Regions from separate parts of the Pseudomonas sp. TE36184 genome, predicted to be linked through region 1. Evidence: riboswitches for the same ligand, from Rfam matches in the RefSeq annotation. Region 1 holds a riboswitch; the other holds the start of a gene.

The links. A riboswitch is a leader RNA that binds a small molecule or an ion and turns the genes downstream of it on or off. The one in region 1 is predicted to bind cobalamin.
Positions count from the first base shown of each region.
Region 2: it holds a riboswitch for cobalamin, as region 1 does, so the genes downstream of both, ACVWZP_RS00040 (ABC transporter substrate-binding protein) here and ACVWZP_RS03230 (CbtB domain-containing protein) in region 1, are expected to answer to the same signal.

Region 1 covers NZ_JBSSCU010000001.1:691,000-698,826, reverse strand. The annotation lists gene cobN (cobaltochelatase subunit CobN) at 1-3,734, opposite strand, end outside; gene cobW (cobalamin biosynthesis protein CobW) at 3,738-4,799, opposite strand; cobalamin riboswitch at 4,892-5,091, opposite strand; cobalamin riboswitch at 5,133-5,342, shown strand; gene ACVWZP_RS03230 (CbtB domain-containing protein) at 5,440-5,628, shown strand; gene ACVWZP_RS03225 (CbtA family protein) at 5,640-6,344, shown strand; gene ACVWZP_RS03220 (cobalamin biosynthesis protein) at 6,341-6,733, shown strand; gene cobM (precorrin-4 C(11)-methyltransferase) at 6,804-7,550, shown strand; gene nfuA (Fe-S biogenesis protein NfuA) at 7,802-7,827, opposite strand, start outside.
Region 2 covers NZ_JBSSCU010000001.1:3,336-11,162, reverse strand. The annotation lists gene ACVWZP_RS00055 (protealysin inhibitor emfourin) at 1-62, opposite strand, end outside; gene ACVWZP_RS00050 (M4 family metallopeptidase) at 91-1,152, opposite strand; gene ACVWZP_RS00045 (DNA/RNA non-specific endonuclease) at 1,287-2,216, shown strand; cobalamin riboswitch at 2,252-2,446, shown strand; gene ACVWZP_RS00040 (ABC transporter substrate-binding protein) at 2,561-3,571, shown strand; gene ACVWZP_RS00035 (FecCD family ABC transporter permease) at 3,568-4,572, shown strand; gene ACVWZP_RS00030 (ABC transporter ATP-binding protein) at 4,569-5,336, shown strand; gene ACVWZP_RS00025 (nucleotidyltransferase family protein) at 5,430-5,990, opposite strand; gene chrA (chromate efflux transporter) at 6,145-7,353, shown strand; gene ACVWZP_RS00015 (hypothetical protein) at 7,408-7,641, opposite strand.

The sequences.
Region 1 (7,827 bases):
AGGTTTTCCAACGCCTCGCGATACGTCCCCGGCGCTTGCCACATGCCACGCTGCTGGGCTTCGAGCAAGCGCTCGGTCATGTCCCGCAGGGCATCAGGGTTGTGCTGTCGCACAAAGGCGCGGGTGTCGGGGTCGAGCAGGTAGGCGTCGGCGAGCAAGGCGTATTGGTGATCGTCGATCAGCGCGGTGGTGGCGTCGAAGGCGAACAGATTGTCCACGGTCGCCGCCATCTCGAACGCACCTTTATAGCCATGACGCTTCACACCTTCGATCCACTTGGGGTTGGCGGCGCGGGCACGGATCACCCGGTTCAGCTCTTCCTTCAAGGTGCGGATCTTCGGCACGTCCGGCTGGCTGTGGTCGCCATGGTAGCTGGCGGCCTTGTCGCCGCTCAGGGTTTCCACGGCGGCGAGCATGCCGCCCTGGAATTGGTAGTAATCGTTGGAATCGAGCAGGTCGTGCTCGCGATTGTCCTGGTTTTGCAGCACCGCCTGCACCTGGCTCAGGCGTTGGGCGAATTGCCCGCGGGCGGCGGTGCCCTCGTCGGCACCACCATAGGCGTAGCCACCCCAGTTCAGGTAGACCTCGGCCAAGTCCTCGCGGCTTTGCCACAAGCGACCGTCGATCGCGCCCTGCACGCCGGCGCCATAGGCACCGGGCTTGGCCCCGAAAATACGCCAGCCCGCCTGTTTCGCCGCCGCGGCCTCGTCCAGGCCGGACTCAAGCAACGCCTGGCGCTCGCAACGGACCTTGGCGGCCAGCGGGTTCATATCGTCAGGCTCGTCCAGCGCCGCCACCGCTTGTACCGCCGCATCGAACAGGCGGATCAGGTTGGCGAAGGCATCCCGGAAGAACCCGGACACGCGCAAAGTCACGTCGACACGCGGGCGGTCCAGCAGGCTGATCGGCAGGATTTCGAAGTCGTCCACCCGCTGGCTGCCCGTGGCCCACACCGGGCGTACCCCCATCAGGGCCATGGCCTGGGCGATATCGTCGCCGCCGGTACGCATGGTCGCGGTGCCCCACACCGACAGGCCGAGCTGGCGCAGGTGGTCGCCGTGGTCTTGCAGGTGCCGCTCGAGAATCAGGTTGGCCGACTGGAAACCGATGCGCCAGGCGGTGGTGGTCGGCAGGTTGCGCACGTCGACGCTGAAAAAATTGCGCCCGGTGGGCAGCACATCCAGACGCCCCCGGCTCGGCGCGCCGCTTGGGCCCGCCGGCACGAAGCGGCCGCCCAGGGCATCGAGCAGGCCGCGCATTTCCGCCGGGCCGCACCCATCCAGGCGTGGCGCCACGACACTGCGCAGGCTTTCGATGACGGATTTGACATCCTCCCAACCGGGCTCTTCCAGCTGTTCCAGCGGCCCCGCCAGCGCCTGTTCGATCAACCGTGCAGCGTACAGCTCCAGGCGCTCGCGGGTATCACCGGCGGTGCGCCACCGCTGTGGATCGATGGTTTGCAACACCTCCGGGCAGCGTCCGGTCCAGGGTTCGGCGAGGGCGCAGTCCAGCGGATCGAAACCCAGCTCGAAGGCCTTGGCCAATACCCGTAACAGGCTCGATTGCGCGCCTCGGCCGTCGCCACGCGGGATACGCAGCAACGCGAGCAAGGTGTCGATACGCAAGCGGCCCTGAGGCGACTCGCCGAAGATATGCAGGCCGTCGCGGATCTGCGATTCCTTCAGGTCACACAGGTAGGTATCCAGGCGCGGCAGCCAGATCGCCGCGTCGGCCTCGCTGTCCAGCTCAAGCTCCTGGTCGATACGGGTTTCGCGCACCAGCTTGAGGATGTCCTTTTGCAGCTCGCGGGCGCGGCGCGGGTCGAGCAATTGCGCTTCGTAGTATTCGTCCGCCAACAGCTCCAGGTCGCGCAGCGGCCCGTAGGTTTCGGCACGGGTCAGCGGCGGCATCAAGTGATCGATGATCACCGCCTGGGTGCGCCGCTTGGCCTGGGCGCCCTCGCCCGGGTCGTTGACGATAAACGGGTAGATATTCGGCAGCGGCCCGAGCAGCGCGTCGGGCCAGCAATTTTCCGACAGCCCTACGCCCTTGCCCGGCAGCCATTCCAGGTTGCCGTGCTTGCCGACGTGGATCACGCCGTGAGCGCCGTAGGTGTGGCGCAACCAGAAATAGAACGCCAGGTAAGCGTGAGGCGGCACCAGGTCCGGGTCGTGGTACACCGCGCTGGCGTCCACCTGATAACCGCGGGCCGGCTGGATGCCGATAAACGTCAAGCCCAGGCGCAGGCCGGCGATCATCAGGCGGCCGTCGCGGCACATCGGGTCGTTGTGCGGCGTGCCCCAGCGTTCCAGCACCGCCTGGCGGTTGGCTTCGGGCAGGCGCTTGAACATCGCCTCGTAGTCGTCCAGGCCCAGGCTTTGGTGGCACGGGCGCAGGTCGAGGTTGTCCAGGTCGTTGGTGACGCCACCGAGCAGTTCGTGGATCAGCGCGGTGCCGCTTTCCGGCAGGATTTCGGGCAGCGGATAACCCTCGGCCTGCAAGGCCCGCAGGATATTCAGCGCCGCCGCCGGCGTGTCCAGGCCGACACCGTTGCCGATGCGGCCGTCGCGCGTCGGGTAGTTGGCCAGGATCAGGGCGATGCGCTTGTCGGCATTCGGCACCCGCGCCAGTTCGACCCAACGGCGCGCCAGTTCAGCGACAAAGTCCATGCGCTCCGGCGCTGCGCGGTAGCACACCACGTCCGACTGGCTGCGCTCACTGCGCCAGGCCAGGTCCTTGAAGCTGATCGGTCGGCTGATGATGCGCCCGTCCAGTTCCGGCAAGGCAATGTGCATCGCCAGGTCGCGCGGGCCGAGGCCTTGTTCGCTGGCCTGCCAGGCGGGTTGGTTGTCCTGGGCGCAAATCGCCTGGATCACCGGGATATTGCGGCGAAACGGGCGCAAATGCGGCGCTTCGGGGCTGGACTGGGCAAAGCCGGTGGTGTTGAGAATCACCGCCGCCCCGACCTCATCCAGCCAGTCCTCGACCACCGTCAGGCAGCCGGGCTCCTTCAGACTGGCCACTGCCATCGGCAACGGATTCAGGCCCGCCGCCTGCAGACGCTGGCAGAACACATCGATAAAACCGGTATTGGCCGCTTGCAGATGGGAGCGGTAGAACAGCACCGCCGCCACCGGGCACTCAGGATTCCAATCCAACTGCCAGTCGTTGAGGCACGCATTGGCCTTACGCGGGTGATAAATCGCGCTGCGCGCCAGGGTTTGCGGCTCGGCCCAGGCATAGTCGCGGCCCAGGTAGGCGCTGGCCAGGCAGCGATAAAAATCCAGCGCATTACCCAGGCCGCCCTGGCGCAGGAACTGCCACAGGCGGTCACGCGCGGCGGCATCCACGGTGCTGAGGCCGCTGAGTTCCGGGTCGGGGCGGTCATCCCCCGGCACCAGGATCAGCGTGACCCCGCGCTCGGCCAACGCCACCAGGCGCTCGACGCCGTAACGCCAATAGCCGATGCCGCCGTGCAGGGAAATCAGGATGACCTTGGCGTGGCGCAGCACTTCATCGACGTACAGGTCCACCGATGCATGGTTCTGCACCTGCATCGGGTTGGCCAGGCGCAGGCTCGGGTAATCCCCGGGCAACTGCTGGGCCGCTTCGGCCAGCAGCGCCAGGCTGGAGTCGCCGCTGCACAGGATCACCAGCTCGGCGGGGGTTTGCCCAAGGTCGGCAATGTTGTCGTCCGCGACGAAACCGCCGGGCTGGGTCCTGAGCAGGTGCATGGGTTAAACGCTGAGGGCGGCGCGCAATTGCGCTTCGAGGCCCGCCGCGTCGAGGTCCTGGCCGATCAGCACCAGGCGCGTGATGCGCGCTTCGTCGGCGCTCCAGGCGCGGTCGAAGTGTTTGTCGAAGCGCGTGCCCACGCCCTGGATCAGCAGGCGCATCGGCTTGTTCGGGATCGCCGCGAAGCCTTTGACGCGCAGGATGCCGTGCTGCACCACCAATTGGCTCAGGGCGTCGAGCAGCAGGGCTTCGTCGGACTGGGGCAAGTCGATGGAAATGGAGTCGAACGCATCGTGATCATGATCGTCTTCGCCTTCGTGATGATGATCGTGATGGCTATGGCGACCGTCGATGTGCTCTTCGGAGCCGGCGCCCAGGCCGATCAGCACGTCCAGCGGTACCCGACCGCTGCTGGCTTCGATGATCTTCACCGCCGGCGGCAACTCTTCGGCGACTTCCAGGCGCACGCGGGCCAGGTCGTCGGGGCTGATCAGGTCGCACTTGTTGAGGATCACCAGGTCGGCGCTGGCCAGTTGGTCGGCGAACAGTTCATGCAGCGGTGATTCGTGGTCCAGGTTCGGGTCGAGTTTGCGCTGGGCGTCGACCTGATCCGGGAAGGCGGCGAAGGTACCGGCCGCCACGGCGGGGCTGTCGACCACGGTGATCACCGCATCGACCGTGCAGGCGTTGCGGATTTCCGGCCACTGGAACGCCTGGACCAAAGGTTTTGGCAGGGCCAGGCCGGAGGTTTCGATGAGGATATGGTCAAGGTCGCCGCGACGGGCAACCAGTTCGCGCATCACCGGGAAGAACTCTTCCTGCACGGTGCAGCACAGGCAGCCGTTGGCCAGTTCATACACGCGGCCGTTGGCTTCTTCCTCGGTGCAGCCGATGGAGCACTGCTTGAGGATTTCACCGTCGATGCCCAGCTCGCCGAACTCGTTGACGATCACCGCGATGCGACGGCCCTGGGCGTTATCGAGCATATGGCGCAGCAAGGTGGTTTTGCCCGAGCCGAGAAAGCCGGTAACGATGGTGACGGGGAGTTTGGCCAGTGTTTTCATCGGATGCCCTTGGGGGCGGGCATACGGGACGATAGGCCCTGCGCGACGCGCAGCAGCAGATTTCGTCACCGGATCACCCCGCCCGGTTGAATTGAAAAATCGGTTGCGAGGCAGGTCTCCTGGCTTGGGGCTTGCGGGTCTTGCGACCGGCGCTGGCTGCGCCTTCCCGCCTTGATGGCAGTGGCGTGGCAGTCAGATAAACCCTTCACAGTTGCGGGGGCAGCCGCGGCTTGAACCGCGTTCCCTTCTTAGCTTCGGCCTGGGCCGAAGAACCTCGAGGGTGCAAGGCTACAGGGGCTCAGTCAATTTGACTACCGTCGCCCTGCATGCTTTCCTACACACCTTGTTTCGGGTGCCCTTCACAGGGTGAAACGGGAAACCGGTGCGTCATAGCGATATGACCAGTCCGGTGCTGCCCCCGCAACGGTAAGCGAGCGAAGCGTCACGGCCACTGTGCTTTGTGCATGGGAAGGCGATGCTTTCAGGACTCAGTTCAAGAGCCCCCTCGCAAGCCCGGAGACCGGCCCGAAAAAAATCATCTAACAAACCCGCGGTGGGCGGGCGCTGTTTGAACCCTGCGTGCCTGGCTCGCGGGTTTTGCATGCGCTCGTGTCACCCTGAACCCCTGAAGGGACGCGCCATGTCGATCATCAGCAGCACCTCGTCTAGCACCAGCAGCACCGCCACCCTGAGCCAACGCCTGGGCGCCGCCATCGGCGCTTCGATCCTCGGCGCGTGCCTGGTGTATTTCGCCGGGTTCTCGCATATCGAAGCGGTACACAACGCCGCCCACGATACCCGCCACAGCGCCGCGTTCCCGTGCCATTGAGACCTGCCGACATGATCAAGCGTATTGCGCAAACCGCAGGTTTCAGTGGGCTGCTGGCCGCCCTGTTGTTGACCTTGCTGCAAAGTTTCTGGGTCGCCCCGCTAATCATGCAGGCGGAAACCTTTGAAAAAGCCCCGGCCGCGACGCAAGTGGTACACGAGCACGCCGCCGGCACCGCTGCACACGCCCATGACGCCGAAGCCTGGGAGCCGGAAGACGGCTGGCAGCGCGTGCTGTCGACCACCGGCGGCAATCTGGTGGTGGCGGTCGGTTTCGCCTTGATGCTCGCCGGGCTCTACACCCTGCGCGCGCCGACTCGCACGGCTCAAGGCCTGCTGTGGGGCCTGGCCGGTTACGCGACCTTCGTCCTGGCGCCAACCCTGGGCCTGCCGCCGGAATTGCCGGGCACTGCCGCCGCCGACCTGGCACAACGGCAGATCTGGTGGATCGGCACGGCGGCCTCAACCGCGGCCGGTATCGCGCTGCTGGTATTCGGTGGCAACTGGCTGCTCAAAGCGCTGGGCGCGGCAATCCTCGTGGTGCCTCATGTGATTGGCGCTCCGCAACCTGAAGTGCATTCGATGCTGGCCCCTGAGGCTCTGGAAGCACAGTTCAAGATCGCCTCGCAACTGACCAACATCGCGTTCTGGTTGGCGTTGGGGCTGATCAGCGCCTGGTTGTTTCGCCGCAACCGCGACGATCGATACACCGCATGACCCTCGTGGTCGGCCTGGGCTGCCAGCGCGGCTGCGAGTTTCAAGCCCTGCTGGACCTGCTGAACGCCGCCCTCGCCGAGGGCGGTATCGAGCGCCATCGCATCACCGCCCTGGCCAGCCTTGATCGCAAGCAGGATGAACCGGGCTTGCTGGCCCTGGCCCAATGGCTGAACCTGCCGCTGCACTGCTTCAGCGCGGCGCACCTGGCGATGTATGACGACCGTCTGAGCCACAGGTCCGCCGTCGCCTTTGCCCATACCGGTTGTTACGGCATCGCCGAAAGCGCCGCCCTGGCCCTGGCCGAACAACTCGGCGGCGCCCCTGCGCGCCTGTTGGTCCCGCGCAAAAAATCCGCCCGGGCCACCTTGGCATTGGCCTGCGTCGACTGAAACCGCGATAATCGCCGCTTCCGATCATGAGCGTTCCTCATGCTCGCGCGTTTTTTCACAGGATTTCTCCATGACCGTCTACTTCATCGGCGCCGGCCCCGGCGACCCGGAATTGATCACCGTCAAAGGCCAGCGGCTGATCCGCAGTTGCCCGGTGATCATCTATGCAGGGTCGCTGGTGCCGGCGGCGGTACTGGAGGGGCATCAGGCCGAACAGGTGGTCAACAGCGCCGAACTGCACCTGGAACAGATCATCGAGCTGATCAAGGCCGCCGATGCCAAGGGCCAGGATGTGGCGCGAGTCCACTCCGGCGATCCAAGCCTGTACGGCGCAATTGGCGAACAGATCCGCCTGTTGCGCGAGTTGGGCATTGCGTTCCAGATCATTCCCGGCGTCACCGCCGTGGCCGCCTGCGCGGCGCTGCTGGAGACTGAACTGACCCTGCCGGACATCGCCCAGAGCGTGATTCTCACCCGCTACGCCGATAAAACCCGCATGCCCGCCGGTGAAGACTTCGACAGCCTGGCCCGCCACGGCACGACCATGGCGATTCATCTGGGGGTCAATCACCTGGAGAAGATCGTCGCCGAACTGCTGCCGCACTATGGCGCGGATTGCCCGATTGCCGTGGTACACCGCGCGACCTGGCCGGATCAGGATTGGGCTGTCGGCACCTTGGCGGACATTGCCGAAAAAGTCGCGGCCAAAGGCTTCAGGCGCACAGCGCTGATTGTGGTGGGTCGGGTGCTGGCCAGTGACAGTTTCAGCGCGTCGTCGCTGTATCGGGCCGGGCATGCACACCTGTACCGCCCCTAATCAAAAACATCAAAAAACAAACATAAAACACTGACTTAACTAAACAAACACAAAAAAATGTGGGAGGGAGCTTGCTCCCGATAGCGGTGTATCTGTTGCTTGATAAGTCGACTGACCCGCCGCTATCGGGAGCAAGCTCCCTCCCACACTTAATGTTCAGCGTTAGGTAGGTCGCGTAAGCGGCTGAATTTTAAGCATAAAAAAACGGCGCTCACGGGGCGCCGTTTTTTTGCTCGCAGCGAACACCTGACTCAGTAGTAGGCGTTTTCTTTCTGCG
Region 2 (7,827 bases), 690 kb from region 1:
TTCGGTCGGGCCAGGCCCGGGAAAAACGCGGGTCCCCCAATTTCCTTGATCGAAATTTGCATGGCTGTTCCTCACCGCCCAGGCGGGTTGTCAGACGTTAATGCCCACTGCTTTCCAGCCTTCCTTCACCGCCTTGTGCTCGGCCTTGCCAGCACCGTACAGCCGACCGGCAATGTCGTAGGTGATGCGCGCGAAACGCAGGAACCCCGCGTTCGGCCGCAACCGCGCATCGCGTAGCGCGTCATACCAGATACGCCCTGCGCGCTCCCAGGCAAACCCGCCGATCTTCGTGGCTACCTGATAGAACGCATGGTTGGGAATACCGGAATTGATATGCACCCCGCCGTTGTCCTCATAGGTCTGCACGAAATCGTCCATATGCCCCGGCTGAGGGTCCTTGCCCAGCAGCTTGTCATCGAACGCGGTGCCCGGCGCTTTCATCGAGCGCAACGCAGTGCCTTTGATTTTCTTGGTAAACAACCCTTTGCCGATCAACCAATCCGCATCTTGCGCCGTTTGCTGCAGCGCGTACTGCTTGATCAGTGAGCCGAACACGTCGGACAGCGACTCGTTCAACGCACCGGATTGATTGAAATACATCAGCTTGGCCTCATCTTCGGTCACACCGTGGGCCAACTCATGGCCAATGACATCAAGGGCTATCGTGAACCGGTTGAATAGTTGCTGATCGCCATCACCAAACACCATCTGGCTCGAGTTCCAGAATGCATTGTTGTAGTTCTGGCCAAAATGAACGGTCGCGTCCAACGCCATACCGGCGTCGTCTATGGAGTTGCGGTCGAAGACCTGATCGAAAAAATCGAATGTGGCGCCCAACCCATCGTAGGCCTCGTCCACCGCCACATCACCACTGACGGGCTGCCCTTCGCCACGGATCAACTTGCCCGGCAGGCTATCGGCGCCCTCGGCACTGTAGATCGAACGCCGTTTTTCGGCGCCCATGGGCAGGGCCATGTGGGCGACCCCTTTGGCGGGTACGGCAACCATGCGCAACGAACGAAACGTGCTGTCTTTGGCGCGTGTGCGTAACGCGACTTCCCGTTGCGCTTTATCGCCGTTGCGGGCGATCTGGTCGAGCATGTATGGCGGGATCAGGCAGAAAATCGGGTTGCGATGCTGGCGAACACACATTGGCTGGCTCCATTTTGGCGTGGGGTGAACGTCCGGGTAACCGTTCAAGAATAGTCCTGCCGTGGCGGCTTGGGCCAAATTGTCATGAAGCTATGCTGCAGTAGTGTTAATCCGAGGACTGCGAGGAACTTACAATGCCCCCACGCGCCACCAAAATCGACCTTTCGCACCGCCCCCGGCTCGCCGATCTGCGCCCGTTGCTCGCGGCCGGCCCCAGCCTCATGGAGGCCAGGGCGGCGACTGCGCGTGTCACCGCGGCCAAGGACCTGCAGGACCGGCGCGGCTACGCTGAAGCGTTTCTCGACCGCTTCGTGGTGCCATGGCCCACGGTGGATGAAGCCCTGCTGGCTGACGTACAGCCGCTGCGCCTGGACTACACGCATTTCTCAGTGACCATGTCGCGCTCGAGGCGACTGGCACTCTACGTGGGCGCCAATATCGATGGCGCACAGCATGTGGATATCATCCGCAGCAACGACGCCTGGGCCTACGACGGCCGCCTGCCCATCAGCGCACAGGTGGGCGACGCGCTCTACACCGACAATGGCCTGGACCGCGGTCACCTGGTGCGCCGACAGGACCCCAACTGGGGTGACGCGGCCAACATCGCCAATGCCGACACCTTCCACTTCACCAACTGCTCACCGCAGATGAGCGGGTTCAACCAGAAGACCTGGCTGGAACTCGAGGACTACATTCTCGATAACACACAACGCTGGAAAGCCCGGGCCACGGTGTTTACCGGCCCGGTGTTGGCGGACGACGATCGCGTCTACCGGGGCATTAAAATCCCCAAAGCGTTCTGGAAAGTGGTCGCCTACCTCAGCGACGACGGCAAGCCCTGCGCCAGCGCCTACATGATCGACCAAAACCGCGAGCTGGGTCAGCTCGACCTCATGTTCGGCCAGCTCAGAACCTACCAGCGCAGCGTGATTCAGATCGAACGCTTGACCGGTATCCGCTTCGCCAACCTGGCCGACTACGATGGTTTCAGCAATGAAGAGCGCGCCACGGGGACGCGAATTGAAGCGCTGATCCAGGGCCCTGAAGATATTCGTCTGTAACCAGGCGACCTAAGGCTATATCGCCCCGCCGTGATCGACTACCATACCGCGCCGGTTCCCAAACGGGACTAATAGGGAATCCGAAGCGCGGTACACCGCGCCAATCGGAACTGCCCCCGCAACTGTAGATGCCGAGCCCGCTCCCCCACTGCCACTGGACCCCGTCCGGGAAGGCTGGAGCGTGGCGACGACGCATCAGTCAGGAGACCTGCCGGCCCAGCAAAATCACTAACCGGCGGGGTGTCCGGGAAGGACATCCTTGCCTGCCTCACCCGCAGCGGTCGAGGGCGTGTTTCCGAACCGTACACCCCCTGTTCCAGGTACGGCTCCAAGGAGATTGCCCAATGCTGCCACGCGTTACCGCCCTGCTCACCGGCCTGGGCCTGTGTGCCCTGGCCCAAGCGGCCCCCACTCAGTACCCGCTGACAGTGGAGAACTGCGGCAGCAGCCTGACCTTCGCGCAAGCGCCCGCCCGCGCCGTGACCATCGGCCAGGCCGCCACCGAAATGCTCTATGCCCTCGGCGTGGGCGATAGAGTGGTCGGCACGTCGCTGTGGTTCAACAACGTGCTGCCACAGTTCAAGGCGCTGAACGACGGCATCGAACGCCTGGCCAATAACGAACCGAGCTTCGAGTCGGTGATCGCCAAGCGCCCGCAACTGGTGGCGGCCGAACTGGAATGGGTGGTCGGCCCGCAAGGCGTGGTGGGCACCCGCGAGCAGTTTCATGAGTTGAAGATCCCCACCTACCTGCTGCCCTCCGACTGCGAAGCCAAGAACAACCGGGTGGGCGCCGACGGCACGCGGCTGGAGCCGTTCCGCATCGACACGATCTACAAGGGCATCCGCCAGTTGGCGGAGATTTTCGACGTGCAGGATCGCGGCCAGCAACTCAACGATGAACTCAAGGCGCGCCTGGCCAAGTCCGTCGCCACCGTGCAAGCCAAGGGGCTCAAGCAGGCCAGTGCGCTGGTGTGGTTTTCCAGCGCCGAGATGGCCAGCGATCCCTACGTGGCCGGTCACAAGGGTGTCCCCGAGTTCATGCTGCAAACGCTCGGCCTGCGCAACGTGGTGCAGTCCGATGAGGAATGGCCCGCCGTCGGCTGGGAAACCATCGCCAAGGCCAACCCCACCGTGCTGGTGATCGCCCGCATGGACCGCCGCCGCTACCCGGCCGACGATCATGCACAGAAGCTCGCCTTCCTGCGCAGCGACCCGGTGACGCGCAACATGGACGCGGTGAAACACAACCGCATCATCATCCTCGACGCCATGGCCCTGCAGGCCAGCGTGCGGACCTTCGAGGGTCTTGAACAACTGGCTGCGGCCATCGACGGCTACGACCTGCCGAAATGATACGAACCCTACTCGCCCTGGCATTGCTACTGATCGCCGTGCTCGCCGGCGTGGCCATCGGCGAAACCGCCATCGCGCCGCAGGTGGTGTTGCAGGTACTCGCCAACAAACTGTGGGCGGCCGGCTACGTGCTGGACCCGATCGATGAAGGCGTGGTGTGGAACTACCGCCTGACCCGCGCCCTGGTCGCCGCCGCATGCGGGGCCGGGCTGGCCACCTGCGGGGTGATTTTGCAGTCGTTGTTGCGCAATCCCCTGGCCGATCCTTACCTGCTGGGCATCAGCGCCGGCGCGTCGACAGGCGCAGTCCTGGTGGTGCTGATGGGTGTCGGCGGCGGCTTGGTTTCGCTGTCGGTCGGTGCGTTCGGCGGGGCGATGGCGGCGTTTGCGCTGGTGGTATTGCTCGCGCGGGCCAGCGGTTCGTCCAGCGGCACCGGGCAGATCATCCTCGCAGGCATTGCCGGCTCGCAGCTGTTCAATGCGCTCACCGCGTTCCTGATCACCAAGTCGGCCAGCTCCGAACAGGCGCGCGGCATTCTGTTCTGGCTGCTGGGCAACCTCAGCGGCGTGCGTTGGCCGTCGGTGTGGCTGGCGGTGCCGGTGGCGGTCGCCGGGTTGGCGGTGTGCCTGTGGCATCGTCGGGCGCTGGATGCGTTCACCTTCGGCCGCGACTCGGCGGCCTCCCTCGGCATCCCGGTACGCCGCGTGCAATGGGTGCTGGTGGGCTGCGCGGCATTGGTCACGGCGGTGATGGTGTCGATTGTCGGCTCCATCGGTTTTGTCGGGCTGGTGATTCCCCATGCCGCGCGCCTGCTGCTCGGCACCGGGCACTCGCGCCTGTTGCCGGCCAGCGCATTGGGCGGCGCGCTGTTTCTGATTGCAGCGGATGTACTGTCGCGCACCTTGATCAAGGGCCAGGTGATTCCGGTCGGCGTGGTCACTGCGCTGGTCGGCGCGCCGGTGTTTGCACTGATTCTGATCGGCCGGAGAAACCCTCGATGAGTGCGCCGGTATTGAGCTGCAGCGGGCTGGGCTTCAAGGTGCGGGAAGCCGAGTTGCTGCGGGATATCCACCTGGAGGTGACGCTCGGCGAAACCCTCGGGATCGTCGGCCCGAACGGCTCGGGTAAATCCACCTTGCTCAAACTGTTGGCCGGGTTGCGTACCCCCGCTCATGGCGAAGTACGCCTGGGTGGCGAGCGCCTGGGCGAGCTGCCCCGCCGCACCGTGGCACAACGTCTGGCCGTGGTGGAACAACAGGCCGACACCGACGATGCCATTCGGGTGTTCGACGCTGTCGCATTGGGCCGCACCCCGTGGCTGTCAGCGCTGAGCCCGTGGTCCGAGGCAGACGATCGCATCGTGCGCCAGGCGCTGCACGACGTGGACGCCATGCACTTGAGCAACCGCGCCTGGCGCAGCCTCTCCGGCGGTGAGCGCCAACGCGTACACATCGCCCGCGCCCTGGCGCAACGGCCACAGATTCTGGTGTTGGATGAGCCGACCAACCACCTGGATATCCAGCATCAACTGTCGATTCTCAAGGGCGTGCAGGCGTTACCCGTGACGACCCTGATCGCCCTGCACGATCTCAACCAGGCACTGACCTGTGATCGCCTGGCCGTGCTGGACCGCGGGCGTTTGGTGGCGCTGGGCAAGCCGCAGGACGTGCTGACGCCGCAGCGGCTGCAGGACACCTTCGGGGTGCAGGCGCACTACCTGACGGACCCGTTTGACGGGGCGCAGATTCTGCGACTGCGCGCTTAACGGCAACACCGTTCAAATGTCGGCGCTGTCGAGCCCGGCGAGGCGGCGATGGGATCAGCGCGCAGCACCTGCCGAACTGCCGCGTGCGCTGGGCTAATCCTCGACAATCCTCAGCCAAGGCCACCGCGCCTGATAGCTGCGCGCCTTCTGCGCAAACAACTCCGGCTCAGGATTGATCGGGTTGATCCTGAGCAGGCCCTGCTCCATATCAGTCAAACCAAACGGCGCATACACCTCACCCGTCGCCACATCCAGCCCGATGCACGTCCCGGCCACCAGGTAACGATCAATCCCGGCGCGCGCGGAGTGCAGCTGCGGATACGGTCGGCCAAACCGCTGGCCATACCAAAGGTGAACGCGCGCCTGATTCTTCACTTCAATTTCTACCTCCAAATCCTCGAACAGCCGCTGTGCAGCGCGAATGACCGCGTCTTCGGCCTCCCAGGAAAGGTCCGGGTCGAAGTAAAAAATGTCGTAGTCCTTTACCCCCTGGTCAGCAGGCAGATTCGACTGATGATTCCAAACAGCCTGGAACAGACAGCCCGCGGTCAGCATGCACTGGTTCACACCAAGGGCCGGCAGGCGCGCGGTGATCTCGGCGTTGATGGGGTTGGCCATGGCCAACTCGAGAAAGGTTTCGACGGTCAATGTCATGTTCAATCCTTTGCAGTGGGCACCTGTCCTGGGGAGCCAACAGTACAACAACGCGGGTTACGCTTTCACGTAACGGCCTCTTCTTCACGTCATCAAAATTCGCTAAGGTGCCTCGACACACCGCTCCCCTATTGCCCTCACCGAGACGCCGACCTTGGCCCATTCCCCGACTGATCGCCCCGCCAGCTCCTGGTCGGTGTTTCTGATTTTCCTGCGCTTGGGGCTCACCTCCTTCGGCGGCCCCGTCGCACACCTGGGTTACTTTCGCGACGAGTTCGTCACCCGGCGCCGCTGGCTGAGCGAGCGCAGTTATGGGGATTTGGTCGCGCTGTGCCAATTCCTGCCCGGCCCGGCCAGCAGCCAGGTAGGTATCGCGCTGGGCCTGTCGCGGGCCGGCTACGGTGGGGCGCTGGCGGCATGGTTGGGGTTTACGCTGCCGTCGGCCGTTGTGCTGATCCTGTTCGCCTTGGGCATTGCCCAGCACAGCACGGCGCTCCCGCCGGGTGCGCTGCATGGCCTTAAGGTGGTGGCCGTCGCCGTGGTCGCCCAAGCCGTGTGGGGCATGGCGCGCAATCTGTGTAGCGACGCAGCGCGCATCACCGTGATGCTGATCGCGGCGTGCGTGGCCCTGCTGCAAACCTCGGCGTGGGGCCAGGTCGCGGTGATCAGCGCGGCGGCGCTGGCGGGCCTGCTGCTGTTCAAGCCCACGCCACCGGCCGCGCACGATGCGTTACCCGTGACGCTCAGCCGCCGCGCGGGGGCGATGTGGTTGTCGCTGTTTGTGCTGGTGTTGGCCGGCCTGCCGATCCTGGCCCAACTGATCCCCAATCAGGGCCTGGCGATGATCGACGCGTTCTACCGCAGCGGCTCGCTGGTGTTCGGCGGCGGCCACGTGGTGCTGCCACTGCTGCAGGCCGAAGTCGTGCCCACCGGCTGGGTGAGCAACGATGTCTTCCTCGCCGGCTATGGCGCCGCCCAGGCCATGCCCGGCCCCTTGTTCACCTTCGCCGCGTTCCTCGGCGCGTCGATGAGCCAGGCCCCGAGCGGCTGGCTCGGCGGCCTGCTCTGCCTGCTGGCCATCTTCGCCCCGTCGTTTTTACTGGTGCTCGGCGCACTGCCCTTCTGGGAAAGCCTGCGCCGCAGCCCGCGCACCCAGGCCGCCCTTGCGGGCGTGAACGCTGCGGTGGTGGGGCTGTTGCTGGCGGCGCTGTACCAGCCGGTATGGACCAGTGCGATCTTCAGCGCACGGGATTTCGGCCTGGCCCTGGTCGGCCTGGTGGCGTTGATGGTGTGGAAGCTGCCACCGTGGCTGGTGGTTGTCGGAAGCGGCGCGCTCGGATGGTTATTGAGTCTTGCCCTGTAACACGTCCACCGCGCCTTGCTGCTTGACCTGTCCGAAGACCTCGGCGGCTGACGACTAGCCCTTCAACTCACTCGCGCGATTGCTCGCCGCGTCGTCGTAAGCCACATACAACGACTCGGCGATTTGGCTCTTGATGGCTTTGGTGGACTCAAGGCCCAAGACAAAACCTTCGGCTTTGCCGCCGGCACGGTTGAGTTCTTCGTGGGTGGAGGCACCGGTGATGGCGTCGAGGAGTTTGGAGGCGTGAGGGCCGACACCTTTGGGAAGGGAGATTTGGTCGATGGTCATTGCGATGCCTTTATGAAAAATGGACGGTAGCGCGTGGACCACTGCCGGGCTGGCATGGTAGACCTGTTTGTCGAGAAAGGGGCTGCTTTCGGCCCAAAACCGGATATCGAGTGTCTACAGATTCAGTGGCCCTTTCCGACCGCCCAAAACAAAACCCCTGTCTGCGTGAGCAAACAGGGGTTCTGG